2 regions of the Bacillus paramobilis genome follow, and region 2 is predicted to be linked to the other one. Evidence: predicted binding sites of a transcription regulator. Region 2 holds the regulator's gene; the other holds the start of a gene.
The links. The regulator LexA, encoded in region 2, represses DNA repair genes until DNA is damaged. The targets are predictions, from matches to a motif close to CGAACATATGTTCG.
Positions count from the first base shown of each region.

Region 1: a site for LexA is predicted at 3,969-3,982, ahead of addB (helicase-exonuclease AddAB subunit AddB). Genes of this name have one in related genera too.

Region 1 is NZ_CP151108.1:4,128,932-4,136,652, reverse strand. Features, by position in the region: gene AABL52_RS21185 (phosphotransferase) at 1-433, opposite strand, end outside; gene cspA (RNA chaperone/antiterminator CspA) at 804-1,007, shown strand; gene AABL52_RS21175 (hypothetical protein) at 1,239-1,424, opposite strand; gene AABL52_RS21170 (competence protein ComK) at 1,708-2,289, shown strand; gene AABL52_RS21165 (TVP38/TMEM64 family protein) at 2,678-3,271, shown strand; gene lepB (signal peptidase I) at 3,328-3,891, shown strand; gene addB (helicase-exonuclease AddAB subunit AddB) at 4,008-7,523, shown strand; gene addA (helicase-exonuclease AddAB subunit AddA) at 7,520-7,721, shown strand, end outside.
Region 2 is NZ_CP151108.1:1,757,318-1,765,038, forward strand. Features, by position in the region: gene AABL52_RS09145 (ABC transporter ATP-binding protein) at 1-456, shown strand, start outside; gene AABL52_RS09150 (PadR family transcriptional regulator) at 685-1,008, shown strand; gene AABL52_RS09155 (DUF1700 domain-containing protein) at 1,001-1,543, shown strand; gene AABL52_RS09160 (DUF4097 family beta strand repeat-containing protein) at 1,544-2,350, shown strand; gene lexA (transcriptional repressor LexA) at 2,438-3,058, opposite strand; gene AABL52_RS09170 (YneB family resolvase-like protein) at 3,200-3,856, shown strand; gene AABL52_RS09175 (DUF896 domain-containing protein) at 3,902-4,141, shown strand; gene AABL52_RS09180 (bifunctional metallophosphatase/5'-nucleotidase) at 4,181-5,764, opposite strand; gene AABL52_RS09185 (phosphate/phosphite/phosphonate ABC transporter substrate-binding protein) at 5,948-6,886, shown strand; gene phnC (phosphonate ABC transporter ATP-binding protein) at 6,973-7,721, shown strand, end outside.

The sequences.
Region 1 (7,721 bases), 2.4 Mb from region 2:
CAATAATGCCTACTGGTTTTTCTTGATTAAAAATAATGTTATATATAGCAAAATCATTGTGGCATACAACCTCAATGTCATTAGGAGTACAATCCATCGGTTGCCATTCATCTGATAAGGGGAAATCACTTACCGCATCATGATAAAGGCGGAGCATCTTTGCTATTTCTTTTAAAACATCATTAGACCGCATATATTCTTTTAACGGATAATTCCCAGTTTCTCCTTCAATAAAGGATAAAATCTCTCTATTTTTTTCATCTACACCTAAAAACTTTGGAGCATGATGAAACCCTTTGTTTTCTAAGTGTTGTAATAATGTATGAATTTTTGCATTACCTGACTTTAATTCTCGCCGAACAGTATTTTCAGAACGATACACATTTGATACATTTCCCCCTGTAAGCTTTTCTTCGTTGGCGTAGTTTGACATATAATCCCCTCCAATATAACGATTGTATGATTATATTGTAACACTTCAGAATAAGGGATGTAATCGCATTCAAATGGTGTGTGTTCATTTTAAAGTGAAATCCGCACATACTACAATCAATTATTTACGAATGTACAATCAATTTAATTTGTCAGTTATTTTCAAAAAAGATTGTACATTTTATTTTAAGTATGCTATGATGAAGTCAGTTGAATAGTTAAATTAAGCAATCCATATATTATCAAGTGCCGAAAACGAACGAGAAAAAGTATGTGAGAACTAGTTTATGTTTCGTGTTTGATAATGTGTGGATTCTTTTTTTATACAGGAAGACTAAAATAAATTGTGTTTTCTTTAGGAGGAAATAATTATGGCAGTAACAGGACAAGTAAAATGGTTTAACAACGAAAAAGGCTTCGGTTTCATCGAAGTTCCAGGCGAAAACGATGTATTCGTACATTTCTCTGCAATCGAAACTGAAGGTTTCAAATCTCTAGAAGAAGGTCAAAAAGTTAGCTTCGAAATCGAAGATGGTAACCGTGGACCTCAAGCTAAAAACGTAATCAAACTATAATTTTATAGTTTATTATGGAAAAAAGGGATGGCTGCTGCCATCCCTTTTTTTGTTGTAATATACGATGGAAAAGTATACAAATGAAGTAATACTCGATGTTCGTAGTGGGAATAAAGTAGACCTACACAATACGATTGAAGAAATCTCATTCGCTCGTTTTAGATGAAGAAAAAATAGTCGTTTTTTTTGAAGATGAAGAAGAGTAAAAGGCTTTCCAAAATGGAAGGCCTTTTACTCTTCTTTTTCAACCTTTTTCTTCGCGCGTTTCTTACATTCAGGGCATTTCGATTTACGAAAAGGCTTTGCAAAAAATAGTAGAATGAAAAATAAGCCGAATATAATGCTAGCTGAGTTTTTCACGATCACAATGCTACTGTTTTTCATTTGAATCGTTGGTTGCATTTCTTTTTCTTCCATAGTGGACCTCCATTTATTGGATTTTCCTTTTAATTATAGCAAAGTTAATTGTCGTGATGATGAAAAATGAAGAAGCAGTTGTAAATATTTATAGGTAGTATATATGCATTTGTATAGGTTTTAAATTATGGAATCACTATATCATTATTTTATAATTTGAAAGATGTTTGATAAATGATAAAGTATTGTAAAAAAGCGGAATCTGTAAACCAATTCCTTTTCGTAGATGCTAAAATTATATATGCAGCTGCTAATATAAATGGAAAAAAGGAGACAGTAGAATATGGAAAGTAAAGTAGAACGTTATGTTGAAAACTATGTGGTAAATAAAAATACAATGGCCTTACTTCCTGTTATTCTAAGTGAAAAGAAAATTGTTACACGAGTTGTTGAGAGGGAAGATTCCTTTTTCGTATTTCAAAAGCCTCTAGATATTATAGAAAGAAGTTGCCGCAAGCATGGTTCTAGTTTCTTAGGCAGAAAAGAAGGAACGAAAGAGTTAACTCATATTACACATAAAGCACCGATTGCGATTAGTCCGACAGATCAACTTTATTTTTTTCCCACTTATTCATACTCTAGAAAAGAGTGTGCTTGGTTGTCTCATTTTTATATTGAAAGTAATAAAGAGTCAAAGGACGGAAATGTTATTGTTAGATTTATAAATGGCTTTGCTGTGAAATTAGAAATATCAAAAAGTAGTTTTGAAAATCAACAAAATCGTACAGCGAAATTGCGTACTGAATATGAAGATCGTAGGAAAAAACAAGGGAGCCCTTGTTTTAAAGAGATTGATAAAACTGAACAATCTAGATTAAAACCAGCATACGAGAAAGTATATTTTGTGAAAGAAGGCGAAGTGTAAGAGGATGGGGGAACCCCCCATCCTTTTATTTGTCAGTTTTTGTCGGTAAGTCGATATATTCGAGAAATCGCCGATAAAAAGCGAGTTGTGGTTGATATATTCGAGAAATCGCTGATAAAAAGCGAGTTATGGTCGATATATTCAGAAAATCGCCGATATAATTTCAGTTACCGAGGAATTTGCTACCAAAACAAAAGGACCACTTCTAAAATCGCGACAAGTCCTGTCGAATATTGATAGATTATCATAGCATAATAATGAAGGAATTCTAATGAAAGATATGGAAACTTAATAATTACATCTCCATATGTCGTATCTACCATTTCCTCTTTCATATAAGCGATGATACAGTAGAGGTAGTACTTAGAGTAAAGGGGTAAAGTGTAGAATGGATTTTCAGACAATCAAAGAGTATTTTTCACCAGAAAATATGGATCATATTGTTGAAAGTTATAAAGCGTTCGGACCACTTCTTGGTATTGGTTTACCGATGATAGAAGCGTTGATTCCGGCATTGCCACTCATCGTATTTGTATTGGCGAATGCTGTTGCATTTGGATTTTGGCTCGGTTTTCTTTATTCGTGGCTTGGATCAGTAATGGGTGCTTTACTTGTCTTTTTCATTATCCGCCATTTTGGCCGAAGTCGTTTCTTTTCTTTTGTAAATAAGCATGAGAGAGTACGAAAGGCAATGGGGTGGATTGAAAGGAAAGGGTTCGCGCCGATTTTCGTTATATTTTGTTTTCCGTTTACACCGTCTGCGCTTATAAATGTTGTTGCTGGTTTATCTCGCATTAGTGTAAAACAGTTTGGTCTTGCGCTCGCGTTCGGAAAACTTGTGATGATTTTTATTTTAACGTATATCGGTCATGATTTAATGTCATTTATTCATAATCCGGTGAAATCAGTCATTGTAGCAATTGGTATTTTTATTTTATGGTATGTCGGCAAGAAAATCGAAGTAAAGTTAGAACTACATTAAGAATAGTCTTCTTTGTAAAGGAAAGCTTCATTATTAAAGGGTAAGGGGAGAAGCGGATGAAGAAAACTTTGAAAAAAGAAGGCATAGAGTGGATACGAACAATTTTAATTGGTGTATTATTAGCTGTATTTTTTCGAACGTTTTTCTTTTCAACGTACGTTGTAGAGGGGAAGTCAATGATGCCGACATTGCAAGATGGCAATATGCTCGTTGTAAATAAGGTGAGTTATCAAGTAGGGGACTTGAACAGGTTTGATGTTGTTGTGTTTCATGCGAATAAAAAAGAGGACTATGTAAAACGAATTATCGGTTTACCTGGGGATCAAATTGAATATAAGCATGATAAACTGTATATAAACGGACAATTCGTGGATGAACCTTATTTAGAGACGTATAAGAAAGAGACAAATGGACGACAACTAACAGGTGATTTTAAACTAGAAGAGTTAACGAAAGAAAAGTCGGTACCACCTGGATATATTTTTGTAGTAGGCGATAACCGACTCGGAAGCTGGGATAGTAGACACTTTGGATTTGTAAAAGCTGATACAGTTGTCGGTAAAGTTGATTTACGATATTGGCCAATTCAAGAGGTGCAAACGAATTTTTCAAAAGGTTGATATAATAGGTAGAAGTATAGTAAAAGACAAACTACTCCGTTTGTCTTTTTTCGTGTCCTATAATACAATTATAGTAGCAAACTAACGTTCGTTATGTAAGTGAAAGGTGGGGTTACATGTCACTTCGATTTGTGATTGGTAGAGCGGGAAGTGGAAAAAGTACACTTTGTTTACACGAAGTGCAAGAAGAGTTAAAGCAGCGCCCAAGAGGGGAAACAATATTATATCTTGTGCCAGAACAGATGACATTCCAAACACAGCAGGCGTTAATTGGTAGTGAGGATGTTAGAGGTTCTATTCGGGCACAAGTTTTTAGTTTTTCACGGTTAGCGTGGAAGGTGCTGCAAGAAGTTGGCGGAGCGAGTCGTCTTCACATTGATGAAGCAGGCGTACATATGCTACTTCGTAAAATTGTAGAGTCTCGTAAAGATGGATTATCAGTGTTCCAAAAAGCAGCGGAGCAAAACGGTTTCTTTGAACATCTTGGTAGTATGATTGCGGAGTTTAAACGTTACAACGTGACGCCATCTAACGTATATGAAATGTGGCAACAATTAGATGCGCATAGTAGCAGTGCCGAACAAAAGCTATTAGCGAATAAAGTGTATGATCTACAACTATTATATGATGATTTCGAACGTGCTTTAATCGGAAAATATTTAGATTCAGAAGACTACCTGCAATTGCTAGTCGAAAAGCTTCCGCAATCTGAATATGTAAATGGGGCTGAAATTTATATAGATGGATTTCATTCGTTCTCACCGCAAGAGCTAGAAATTGTAAGACAGCTTATGATTTGCGGAGCGAGAGTTACGATCACGTTAACGATAGATGAAAAAACGTTAGCGCAGCCAGTAAATGAACTAGATTTATTTTATGAAACGACGTTAACGTATGAAAAAATAAAACAAGTAGCACGTGAAGAGAAGATAGAAATTGAAAAAACAATTCCGCTTATGGAACAACCACGTTTTCATTCGCAAGCATTAGCGCATTTAGAAACTCATTATGAAGCACGACCAAATGAAAAGTTTCACGGGGAAGCAAGTGTAACGATTCATACAGCAGCGAATTTACGAGCTGAAGTAGAAGGTGTTGCTCGTGAAATTCGTAGACTTGTGGCGGACGAAGACTATCGTTACCGAGATATTGCGGTTCTTCTTCGTAATGGGGAAAGTTATTACGATGTGATGCGAACGTTATTTACAGATTATAATATCCCGCACTTCATCGATGAAAAACGCCCGATGTCACATCATCCGCTAGTAGAATGTATTCGTTCTGCACTAGAGATTATTAGTGGGAATTGGCGTTATGATGCAGTGTTTCGCTGCGTGAAAACAGAGCTTTTATATCCATTAGACGTAAGAAAAGAAACGATGCGCGAAGAGATGGATGAGTTTGAAAACTACTGTTTAGCGTACGGTGTACAAGGGAAGAGATGGACGTCTGAAGATCCATGGATGTATCGCCGCTATCGTTCTCTTGACGATACAGACGGGATGATTACAGACAGTGAACGTGAAATGGAAGAGAAAATAAATCGACTGCGCGACGTTGTAAGAACGCCTGTTATTCGTATGCAAAAAAGGCTGAAACGTGCGGGAACAGTTATGCAAATGTGCGAAGCTGTTTACTTATTTTTAGAAGAGCTTGATGTTCCGAAAAAACTAGAAGCATTACGTGTTCGTGCAGAAGAGAGCGGAGATTTCTTATTTGCGACAGATCATGAGCAAGTATGGGAAGAAGTAATGAGTCTTCTTGATACGTTCGTTGAAATGCTTGGCGAGGAGAAAATGTCACTTTCTATGTTCACAGACGTTATGTCGACAGGGCTTGAGGCGCTTCAATTCGCAAACATTCCGCCGTCATTAGACCAAGTGTTAATTGCGAATATTGATCGTTCTAGATTATCAAATGTGAAAGCAACATTTGTCATTGGCGTGAATGAAGGTGTAATTCCAGCAGCACCTATGGATGAAGGTATGCTTTCTGATGAAGAAAGAGATGTTCTTAGTGCTGCAGGTATCGAATTAGCACCAACGACGAGACAAACTTTATTAGAAGAACAGTTCGTTATGTACCAAATGGTAACGAGAGCGACAGAGAAATTATATATTTCTTGTCCGCTTGCAGATGAGGAAGGAAAGACGTTACTTGCGTCTAGCTTTATTAAGAAAATAAAAAGAATGTTCCCTGATGTGAAAGATACATTTATTACGAATGACGTAAATGATTTATCACGTTCGGAACAAATTTCATACGTAGCAACGCCAGAAGTAACGCTGTCATATGTAATGCAGCAACTTCAAACGTGGAAGCGATACGGATTTGAAGGGAATTTAGACTTTTGGTGGGACGTATATAATTTCTACGTTACTTCAGATGAATGGAAGCAAAAAAGTAGCCGCGTATTATCAAGCTTATTCTACCGAAATCGTGCGAAAAAGCTAAGTTCAGTTGTAAGTAGAGATTTATACGGAGACACAATAAAAGGAAGCGTCTCTCGTATGGAACTATTTAACCGTTGCGCATATGCTCATTTCGCGCAGCACGGTTTATCATTAAGAGAGCGTGATATTTTCAAACTGGATGCGCCAGATATCGGGGAATTATTCCATGCAGCGCTGAAGAGAATTGCAGACAGGCTATTACGTGAAAATCGTACTTGGGCGGATTTATCAATAAAAGAATGTGAGCATCTTTCTGTTTTAGTAATAGAAGAGATTGCACCGTTATTACAAAGACAAATTTTATTAAGTTCAAACCGTCATTTCTATTTAAAACAAAAACTACAACAAATCATTTTCCGTACGTCAATCATTCTTCGTGAGCACGCGAAATCAAGTGGTTTCGTACCAGTTGATTTAGAAGTGCCATTCGGTATGGGTGGTACAGGATCTCTTCCACCGATGGAATTCTCATTACCAAATGGTGTGAAGATGGAAGTAGTTGGCCGTATTGACCGTGTTGATAAGGCAGAAGATGAAAGTGGTACGTTCCTACGTATTATTGACTATAAATCAAGCTCAAAAGCGTTAGACTTAACGGAAGTGTATTACGGATTAGCACTTCAAATGTTAACGTATTTAGATGTTGTTACTTCAAATGCACATACGTGGATGAAAAAAGGCGGCACTGCATCACCGGCTGGTGTACTGTACTTCCATATTCATAACCCAATCGTTGAGATGAAAGGTGACGCATCTGAAGCAGAAATCGAAAAAGAAATTTTAAAGAAATTTAAAATGAAAGGACTCGTGCTAGGCGATGCTGATGTTGTTCGTTTAATGGATAATAAACTTTCAACAGGAAGCTCTGATATTATTTCTGCTGGCCTGAAAAAAGACGGTAGCTTTAGTGCGCGTTCGAGCATTGCAAGTGAACAAGAGTTTAACGTATTGCAAAAATACGTACACCATACGTTTGAAAATATCGGAAAAGACATTACAGAAGGCGTTATCGATATTGCTCCTTACAAAAAGGGGAATAAAGCGGCATGTACGTTCTGTAACTTCAAATCTGTTTGTCAGTTCGATGAATCACTTGAAGATAATCAATTCCGTACGCTAAAAGATATGAAAGATAGCGAAGCGATGGAGAAAATTAGAGAGGAGGTTGGCGGAGAATGATTGAAAATTGGCCTAAAAAACCAGAAGGTAGTCAGTGGACAGATGACCAGTGGAAAGCGGTTGTAGCGAACGGACGTGATATTTTAGTCGCAGCAGCAGCTGGATCAGGGAAAACAGCAGTATTAGTTGAACGTATTATTAAAAAGATTATAAGTGAAGAAAATCCAGTCGATGTCGACCGCCTGCTCGTTGTAACAT
Region 2 (7,721 bases):
AGAGAAAATTTATTGATGATTGAACCAAATGCAAGTGAAGATCAGATTTGGGCGGCATTAAATTTTGCTGCCGCTGCTGAATTTGTACAAGCGCTTCCAAATGGACTTGATACTTTTATTGGAGATAGAGGAGTTAAGCTTTCGGGTGGGGAAAGACAACGATTAGTTTTGGCACGAGCAATTTTGAGAAAACCTTCCATTTTAGTTTTAGATGAGGCAACAAGTGCGTTAGATGCAGAAAACGAAGCGTTAATCCAAGGTGCATTAGAAGAGTTAAAGGGTCAAATGACTATTATCGTAATTGCCCATCGTTTATCAACAATACGTAATGCTGATCAAGTAATTGTATTAGATAAAGGAGAGGTTGTTCAACAAGGGGAGTTTAGCCAACTAGCTCGAGAAAGAAAAGGTGTGTTTCGTAATTTATTAGGTAAACAAGTAGAAGTTGGTTCTTAGAAGGGAAAGAGTGAATGAATTTTTGTATTCATACAGTTCGCATCGAATAAAAGCCTGAGTGATGGCCAGTTAAAACAGGACATTATTCAGGCTTTTATTTGTACGTTTTCTACATTTAGGGAGTAAATATAAATGAGTACCTTGCAATGAATAATACTAAGTGGTATATTATGGATATAACGGGTACCGTGTATTGAACAGTACTGAAATGAGAAAGGGGGATTGACCTTGAACGTTCAGTTTAAAAAAGGTGTGTTAGAACTGTGTGTTTTGGCACTTGTGAAACGTAAAGATTGTTACGGTTATGAACTTGTACAGCAAATCTCAAATAAATTTTTAATATCGGAAGGGTCAGTGTATCCTTTATTACGTCGTTTAACGAAAGAAGGGTATTTTCAAACGTATTTGAAGGAATCTACGGAGGGGCCGCCTCGTAAATATTATCAACTAACTGAGCAAGGGGAAACGCAACTGAATTTGTTAGTAACAGAGTGGCGTGATTTTGCAAAAGGCGTACAAGAAATTATTGAAGGGGTGGAATGGGATGAGTAAAGAACAGTTTCTTAAAGAATTATCAAGTCATCTTAGAAAGTTACCGGAAGAAGAGAGGAAAGATATTTTATTTGATTATGAAGAGCATTTTCAGTTTGGGAAAGAAGAGGGGAAAACTGAATCGGAAATAATAAAAGGCCTTGGCTCTCCGAAAGTAATTGCGAAAGACTTACTTGCTTTGTATCGCTTTGATGAAATGAAAAAGGACCCATCTACTTCGAATATAACAAGGGCTGTCATGGCAGCGATTGGACTTAGTTTGTTTAATTTCATTATTGTGTTAGGCCCGTTAGTGGCAATTATCGCTTTTATATTTTCTTTTTGGGTCGGTGGGATTGCTAGTGTAGTGACACCATTTTTCGTTATTGGAAAAGTATTTATGGGTACTTTTATATGGTTGGATGTATTCGTTAGTATAACGTTTGTTGGAGTAGGTTTGTTGTTATGTATTATCGCTTATTATAGTACGAAGTGGTTTAAAAAGTTATGCGTACGTTATGTAATATGGAACTTCAAAATGATAAAAGGGGAGTAGATGATGAAAAAAATATTGTTAGTAGCAATCGCTTGTATCATTATTGGAGTAATAGGGATTTCACAAACGTATGAAAAAGCAGTACAAACTGCAGAAAAAGGAAACAAAGAAGACGTTATTAAAAACGAAACATTAAAAAATATAGAAGTTAAGTTAGACGCTGGGGATATTGTTGTCCAAAAATCTCCCGACTCTTCTTTTTATGTAAAGCACACAGGAGATGCACGTAAACAAGAGGTTCGTATTGCAGAAGATGGTGACACATTAAAAATTATTGGGGAAAGAGAAAAAGGTGCTTCATTTGATTTTTCTTTTTACGATTTTAGGTTTCAAACGTCTACAATAACTCTCCTTGTACCTGAACGTTCTTACCAAGAGATAAAAGTAAATTCATCCGCTGGACAAATAGAAATAAGTGATGTGAAAAGTGATCATGTAAGTGTTGGAACAATGGCTGGGGAAGTAGATTTGAAACATGTCACAGCTAAGAGTGTGGAGGGATCTACAAAAGCTGGTGAGGTGAACTTTAAAAAAGTAATAGGGAAAGTAACAGCGAAGTCGGCTAGTGGGGAAGTGCACATTATGGATCATGATCCTAAATATGATGTAGAGGCAAGTTCAACTGCTGGTGATGTAGATATAACTTTATTGGAAAAACCACAAGATGCAGTTATAACGGGGCAAAGTGCTGCTGGTGAAGTGATGATTTTTAATGAAGAAAATAAAAATATAACGATTGGTAATGGTAGTAAAAAGATTAGCGGTAAAACAGCTGCTGGCGATGTGACGATTGAAACTCGTTCATAAGAAATAGAATATATGAAAATCTATCAAAATACAAAAAAGAAGATAATTACCGTATATAAATAAGGTAATTATCTTCTTTTATTATGCTTAATGTAAATCACGATATACGCCAATTACTTTTCCGATAACTGACACTTGTTTTAAAATGATAGGTTCTAATGAAGAGTTTTCCGGTTGTAGACGGAAATGGTCTTTTTCTTTATAGAAACGTTTAACAGTTGCTTCGTTATCTTCTGTTAAAGCGACTACAATTTCACCGTTGTATGCAGACTGTTGTTGGCGAACAACAACTAAATCTCCATCGAAAATACCAGCTTCAATCATACTATCTCCAGAAATACGTAACATAAACACTTGGTCTGCTCCAGCAACAATGCTAGCTGGAAGTGGGAAGTGATCTTCTACACTTTCAACTGCTGTAATCGGTAATCCAGCAGTAACTTTTCCGATAATTGGAACTTGAATAACAGATTGTGTTTCTGCATCCATTCGATCGTCACCTAAAATTTCAATTGCTCGTGGTTTTGTTGGATCGCGTCGAATATATCCTTTTTCTTCTAGTCGTGATAAATGTCCGTGCACTGTAGAACTAGAAGCGAGGCCGACTGCTTGACCAATTTCACGTACGGAAGGTGGATATCCTTTTTCTTGTACTTTTAGCTTAATAAAGTCGAGAATGTCTTGCTGGCGTTTCGTTAACTTTTCCATGTTTTCTAACACCTCGTTTTCTTTCGTTTTTCTTATTAATAAGTATAACATGCGAAAAAACATTCTACAAACATAAGTTCGAACAAAAGGCGAATTTATGTTACACTGGAGGGAAATAATAGTGAGAAAGAGGGGTTCATAATGAATGCAATTATTTATGCACGTGTGAGTACAACGAAAGAAGCGCAAGAAACGTCATTATTACGTCAAAAAGATGAATTATTGCATTTAGCTGAGCGCTATCAAATGAATGTTGCTAAGGTAATTGAAGAACAGGCTAGTGGGTATACGATTGAACGTGACGGTATATTAGAAGTGCTAGATACCATTCGAGACGAACAAATTGATGTGCTACTCATACAAGATGAAACGCGCCTTGGTAGGGGGAATGCAAAGATTGCATTAATGCATTGTTTACATAAAGAGGGAATAAAAGTATACACGCACACGCATAATGGAGAATTACAATTATCGGATTCTGATTCGATGGTATTAGATATTATTGGTATTGTTGAAGAGTATCAAAGAAAGATTCATAACTTGAAAATTAAACGTGGTATGCAACGTGCAGTAGAAAAAGGTTATCGTCCAGAAAATAATTTGAAGAATCGTCATTTAAGCGTAGGACGAGAGAAGAAAGAAGTGCCAATTGAGGAAATTGTACGTTTACGCCGGAATGAATTAACTTTTGAAGAAATTGCAGCAACACTTCGTGGTTTTGGTCATGAAGTTTCAAAGGCAACTGTACATCGAAGATATGTAGAATATACAAAGCAATTGCTTGATAAAGAGGACTAACTATTGTATGATAATAATCAGTTTTGAGTAAAAGGGGGATTCGAGATGCAAAGTCACGAACTCATTGAACGCATTAACTTCTTAGCGAAAAAAGCAAAAGCTGAAGGCTTAACTGAAGAAGAACAACGTGAGCGCCAATCGCTACGTGAACAATATTTAAAAGGATTTCGTCAAAATATGTTAAACGAACTTAAAGGAATTAAAGTTGTTAACGAAGAAGGTACTGATGTTACACCGGCGAAATTAAAGGCTTTAAAAAAGCAAGATAATGCAAAATTAAACTAAAAGATGGGCGAAGCCCATCTTTTTTATTTATTATATCCGTTATTTAATAACTTTCCAGTTATTGTTGACTGATGCCTCTATCTTTTTGTGCTTCAATATATAGTTAGCGATAAGTTCAGACATATCTGTTGGTATGTCTTTTATTACGGGCTTATTTTGAAACATAAAGAAGTTTCCTCCGCCGCTTGCGCGATAATTATTCATAACGACGTCATATTCTTCATCCATATTAAGAGGAGCGCCTTTATACTGTAAAGATTCTACTCTCTCGCCAATAGGTTTGGAAATGTTTAATACGTACGAAATCCCTTCCCACATATCGTAATTATAGTGTTGTGGCTTCGGTTCTATGAAGGTAGGGTTTACGATGATAGTTCCATCTGCATGTAATGTGAAATAAGAAGCAGAAAGTTCAAGGGCGTTTTTTATATCTGCTCCAGTTATTCTAATTACTTTTAATGTATTTGGATAAATATAATTAGAAACGATGTCACGCATTGTTACATGACCAGGGAAACCTGGAGATGTATTATGGAATAAGCTTGTACAAGAAATAGAAACATTAGCTATATCCATCTGTATCTTATTTATGAATTCAATAAAAGGATGGTCTTGCAAACGAGTTTGCATAGCGTCTGAAATTTGCATATCTCCATAGATTAGTCCAATAGGTTGATCGAGCCAATTTTGTGTTTTCTCTTCATAATCGGTAACCAAGGAAAGCATATGTTGGTCCGCCACAATTCCTCGCACAGGCAATAATTGTGAATAACTCTCTTTTTTTACCCATTTTTGTTCTATTTTCTCGAATGTTACTGTTATTTTTCCGACGGAGTGTCCATTGCATCCGGTCTGTAAAACTGTTACACCATTTATTACGGCGTGAGCGATTTCCCGGTGTTGATGGCCTGTTAGTAAAATATCTATGCCTTCAATTTCATAGCACATTGCATAACCTTGGTTTTCACCTGTTAAAACTTCAGTCGGTACCCCGGTTTGTAAATCGCGTTCAAATCCTCCATGATACGCTACGACTAGTAAATCTGGTTGTTCTTGTTCGCGAATGTAAGAAACCCATTTTTTTGTTGTTTCTAATGCATCTTCAAATTGTAGATCTTGAATGTGATGAGGTTGTTCCCAATTAGGAATGTAATGCGTTGTTATCCCTAAAATAGCAATTTTTATATTTGATTCAATATGTTTTATTATATATGGTTTCCCGAAATAAGGTTCTTTTCTGTTTGTATCTAAAATATTTGCTGATAGATACGGGAAGTTCGCAGTAGAAATAGCATGATTTAATACGTCCATTCCATAATTAAATTCATGATTCCCGATAACTGCAGCATCATAACGTAAATAGTTCGCTAATAAGGACATTGGATTTTGCTTATCTTTTGCATATGTAGCGTAATGATAAGTAAAGGGTGTTCCTTGTATGAAGTCACCGTTATCAATTAAAAGAACGTTTCTGTTTTTGGAACGTTCTTTTTTTATAAGAGTAGAAATTTTAGCTAAACCAATTTCAGCTTTGGAGTTATCTTGGTAGTGAATTGGATAAACAGTACCGTGTATATCACTTGTTAATAAGATGTTTAAAGTTACAATTTGTTTTTGATTCAATATCATTCACCTTTTCTATTGTTATCTACTAGTTAAGCATATCAAATATATGAAGAGAATTTTAATGAGAATGTATAGAATGTGTAAAGATTCTGTAAATAAGCAATTATTAATAAAAATGTGTGATATATTTCTTCATGTTTACGGAAGGTAATTTATAACAATAAAAATGGAGGCTTTAATATGTTGAAAAAAGTTTTTGCAATGAGCACGACAGTTGTACTGGCGGCGGGATTATTAAGTGGCTGTGGAACGAAAGAATCAAGTGCAAGTAAAACTGAAGATACGAAAAAAGGTTATGTACCGAAGACTATAAATGTTCAATTTGTTCCTTCTCAAAATGCAGATACGTTAGAGGCAAAGGCAAAACCATTGGAAAAGTTATTAAGTGATAAATTAAATATCCCGGTAAAAGTTAGTATTTCAACGAATTACAATACAATTGTAGAAGCGATGGCATCTAAGCAAGTAGATGTAGGCTTTTTACCTCCAACAGCATATGTGCTAGCACATGAGAAAAAGGCTGCAAACGTAATTTTACAAGCACAACGTTTTGGGGTAGATGATGAAACCGGAGCTCCTACAAAGGATTTAGTAGATTTTTATAAATCTGAGTTTGTAGTGAAGAAAGATTCAAATATTAATAGTGTAAAAGATTTAAAAGGTAAAAAAATTGGTTATCAAGATGTAACGTCATCAGCGGGATACGTATGGCCTGCAGCTGTATTGTTAAAAGAGGGGGTTGATCCGTTAAAGGATGTGAAACCTGTTACATTAAAAGGTCACGATCAGTCGCTTATTGCTCTTTTAAATGGTGATGTAGATGCAGCTGTTGTATTCCAAGATGCTCGTAATATTGTGAAAAAAGATTATCCGAATATATTCGATCAAACAAAAATAGTGAAATTTACAGAGAAAATTCCAAACGATACGATTTCGGTACGCTCTGATTTAGATGAAGAGTGGAGCAAGAAATTACAGGATGCTTTCATTGAAATAGGAAAGAATGAGGAAGGTCACAAAATCATTAAAGAAGTATATTCACATGAAGGATATGTTAAATCTGATGATAGTAAATTTGATATCGTTCGTGAATATGGAAAGAAAGTAAAAACGCAATAATACATATGGAAATGGCAGCTAACTGGAAGAAGGGTTTATTTTCAGTTAGTTTGCCGTTTTGAATACATAGAAGGTAGGTAAGATGTGTGATAGAGTTTCGAAATGTCTCCAAAGTGTATCCGAATGGTACAAAAGGATTAAATAATATAAACTTGAACGTTCAAAAAGGTGAGTTTGTTGTAATGGTAGGGCTGTCTGGGGCTGGAAAGTCTACACTTCTAAGATCGGTAAACCGTCTTCATGAGATTACAGAAGGCGAAATCATGATTGAAGGTGAATCTATAACTGCTGCAAAAGGAAAAGGCTTACGACGCATGCGCCGAGATATTGGTATGATTTTTCAAAGTTTTAACCTTGTAAAGCGATCAACGGTATTGAAAAATGTATTAGCTGGCCGTGTAGGGTATCATTCGACACTGCGTACAACGTTAGGTTTATTTCCAAAAGAAGATTTGGAGCTTGCTTTTCAATCGTTAAAAAGGGTGAATATTTTAGAAAAAGCATATGCGCGAGCTGATGAATTATCAGGAGGACAACAGCAACGTGTATCGATTGCTAGAGCGTTGGCGCAAGAAGCGAAAATCATATTGGCAGATGAACCTGTTGCGTCGTTAGATCCGCTAACAACCAAGCAAGTATTAGATGATTTGAAAAAAATTAATGAAGATTTTGGAATTACAACAATTGTAAACTTACATTCTATTGACTTAGCTAGGCAATATGCGACACGCATTATTGGATTACATGCAGGCGAAATTGTTTTTGATGGCTCAGTAGAAGAGGCAACGGATGAAAAATTTGCTGAAATTTATGGAGACGTAGCGCAGCAAAGTGA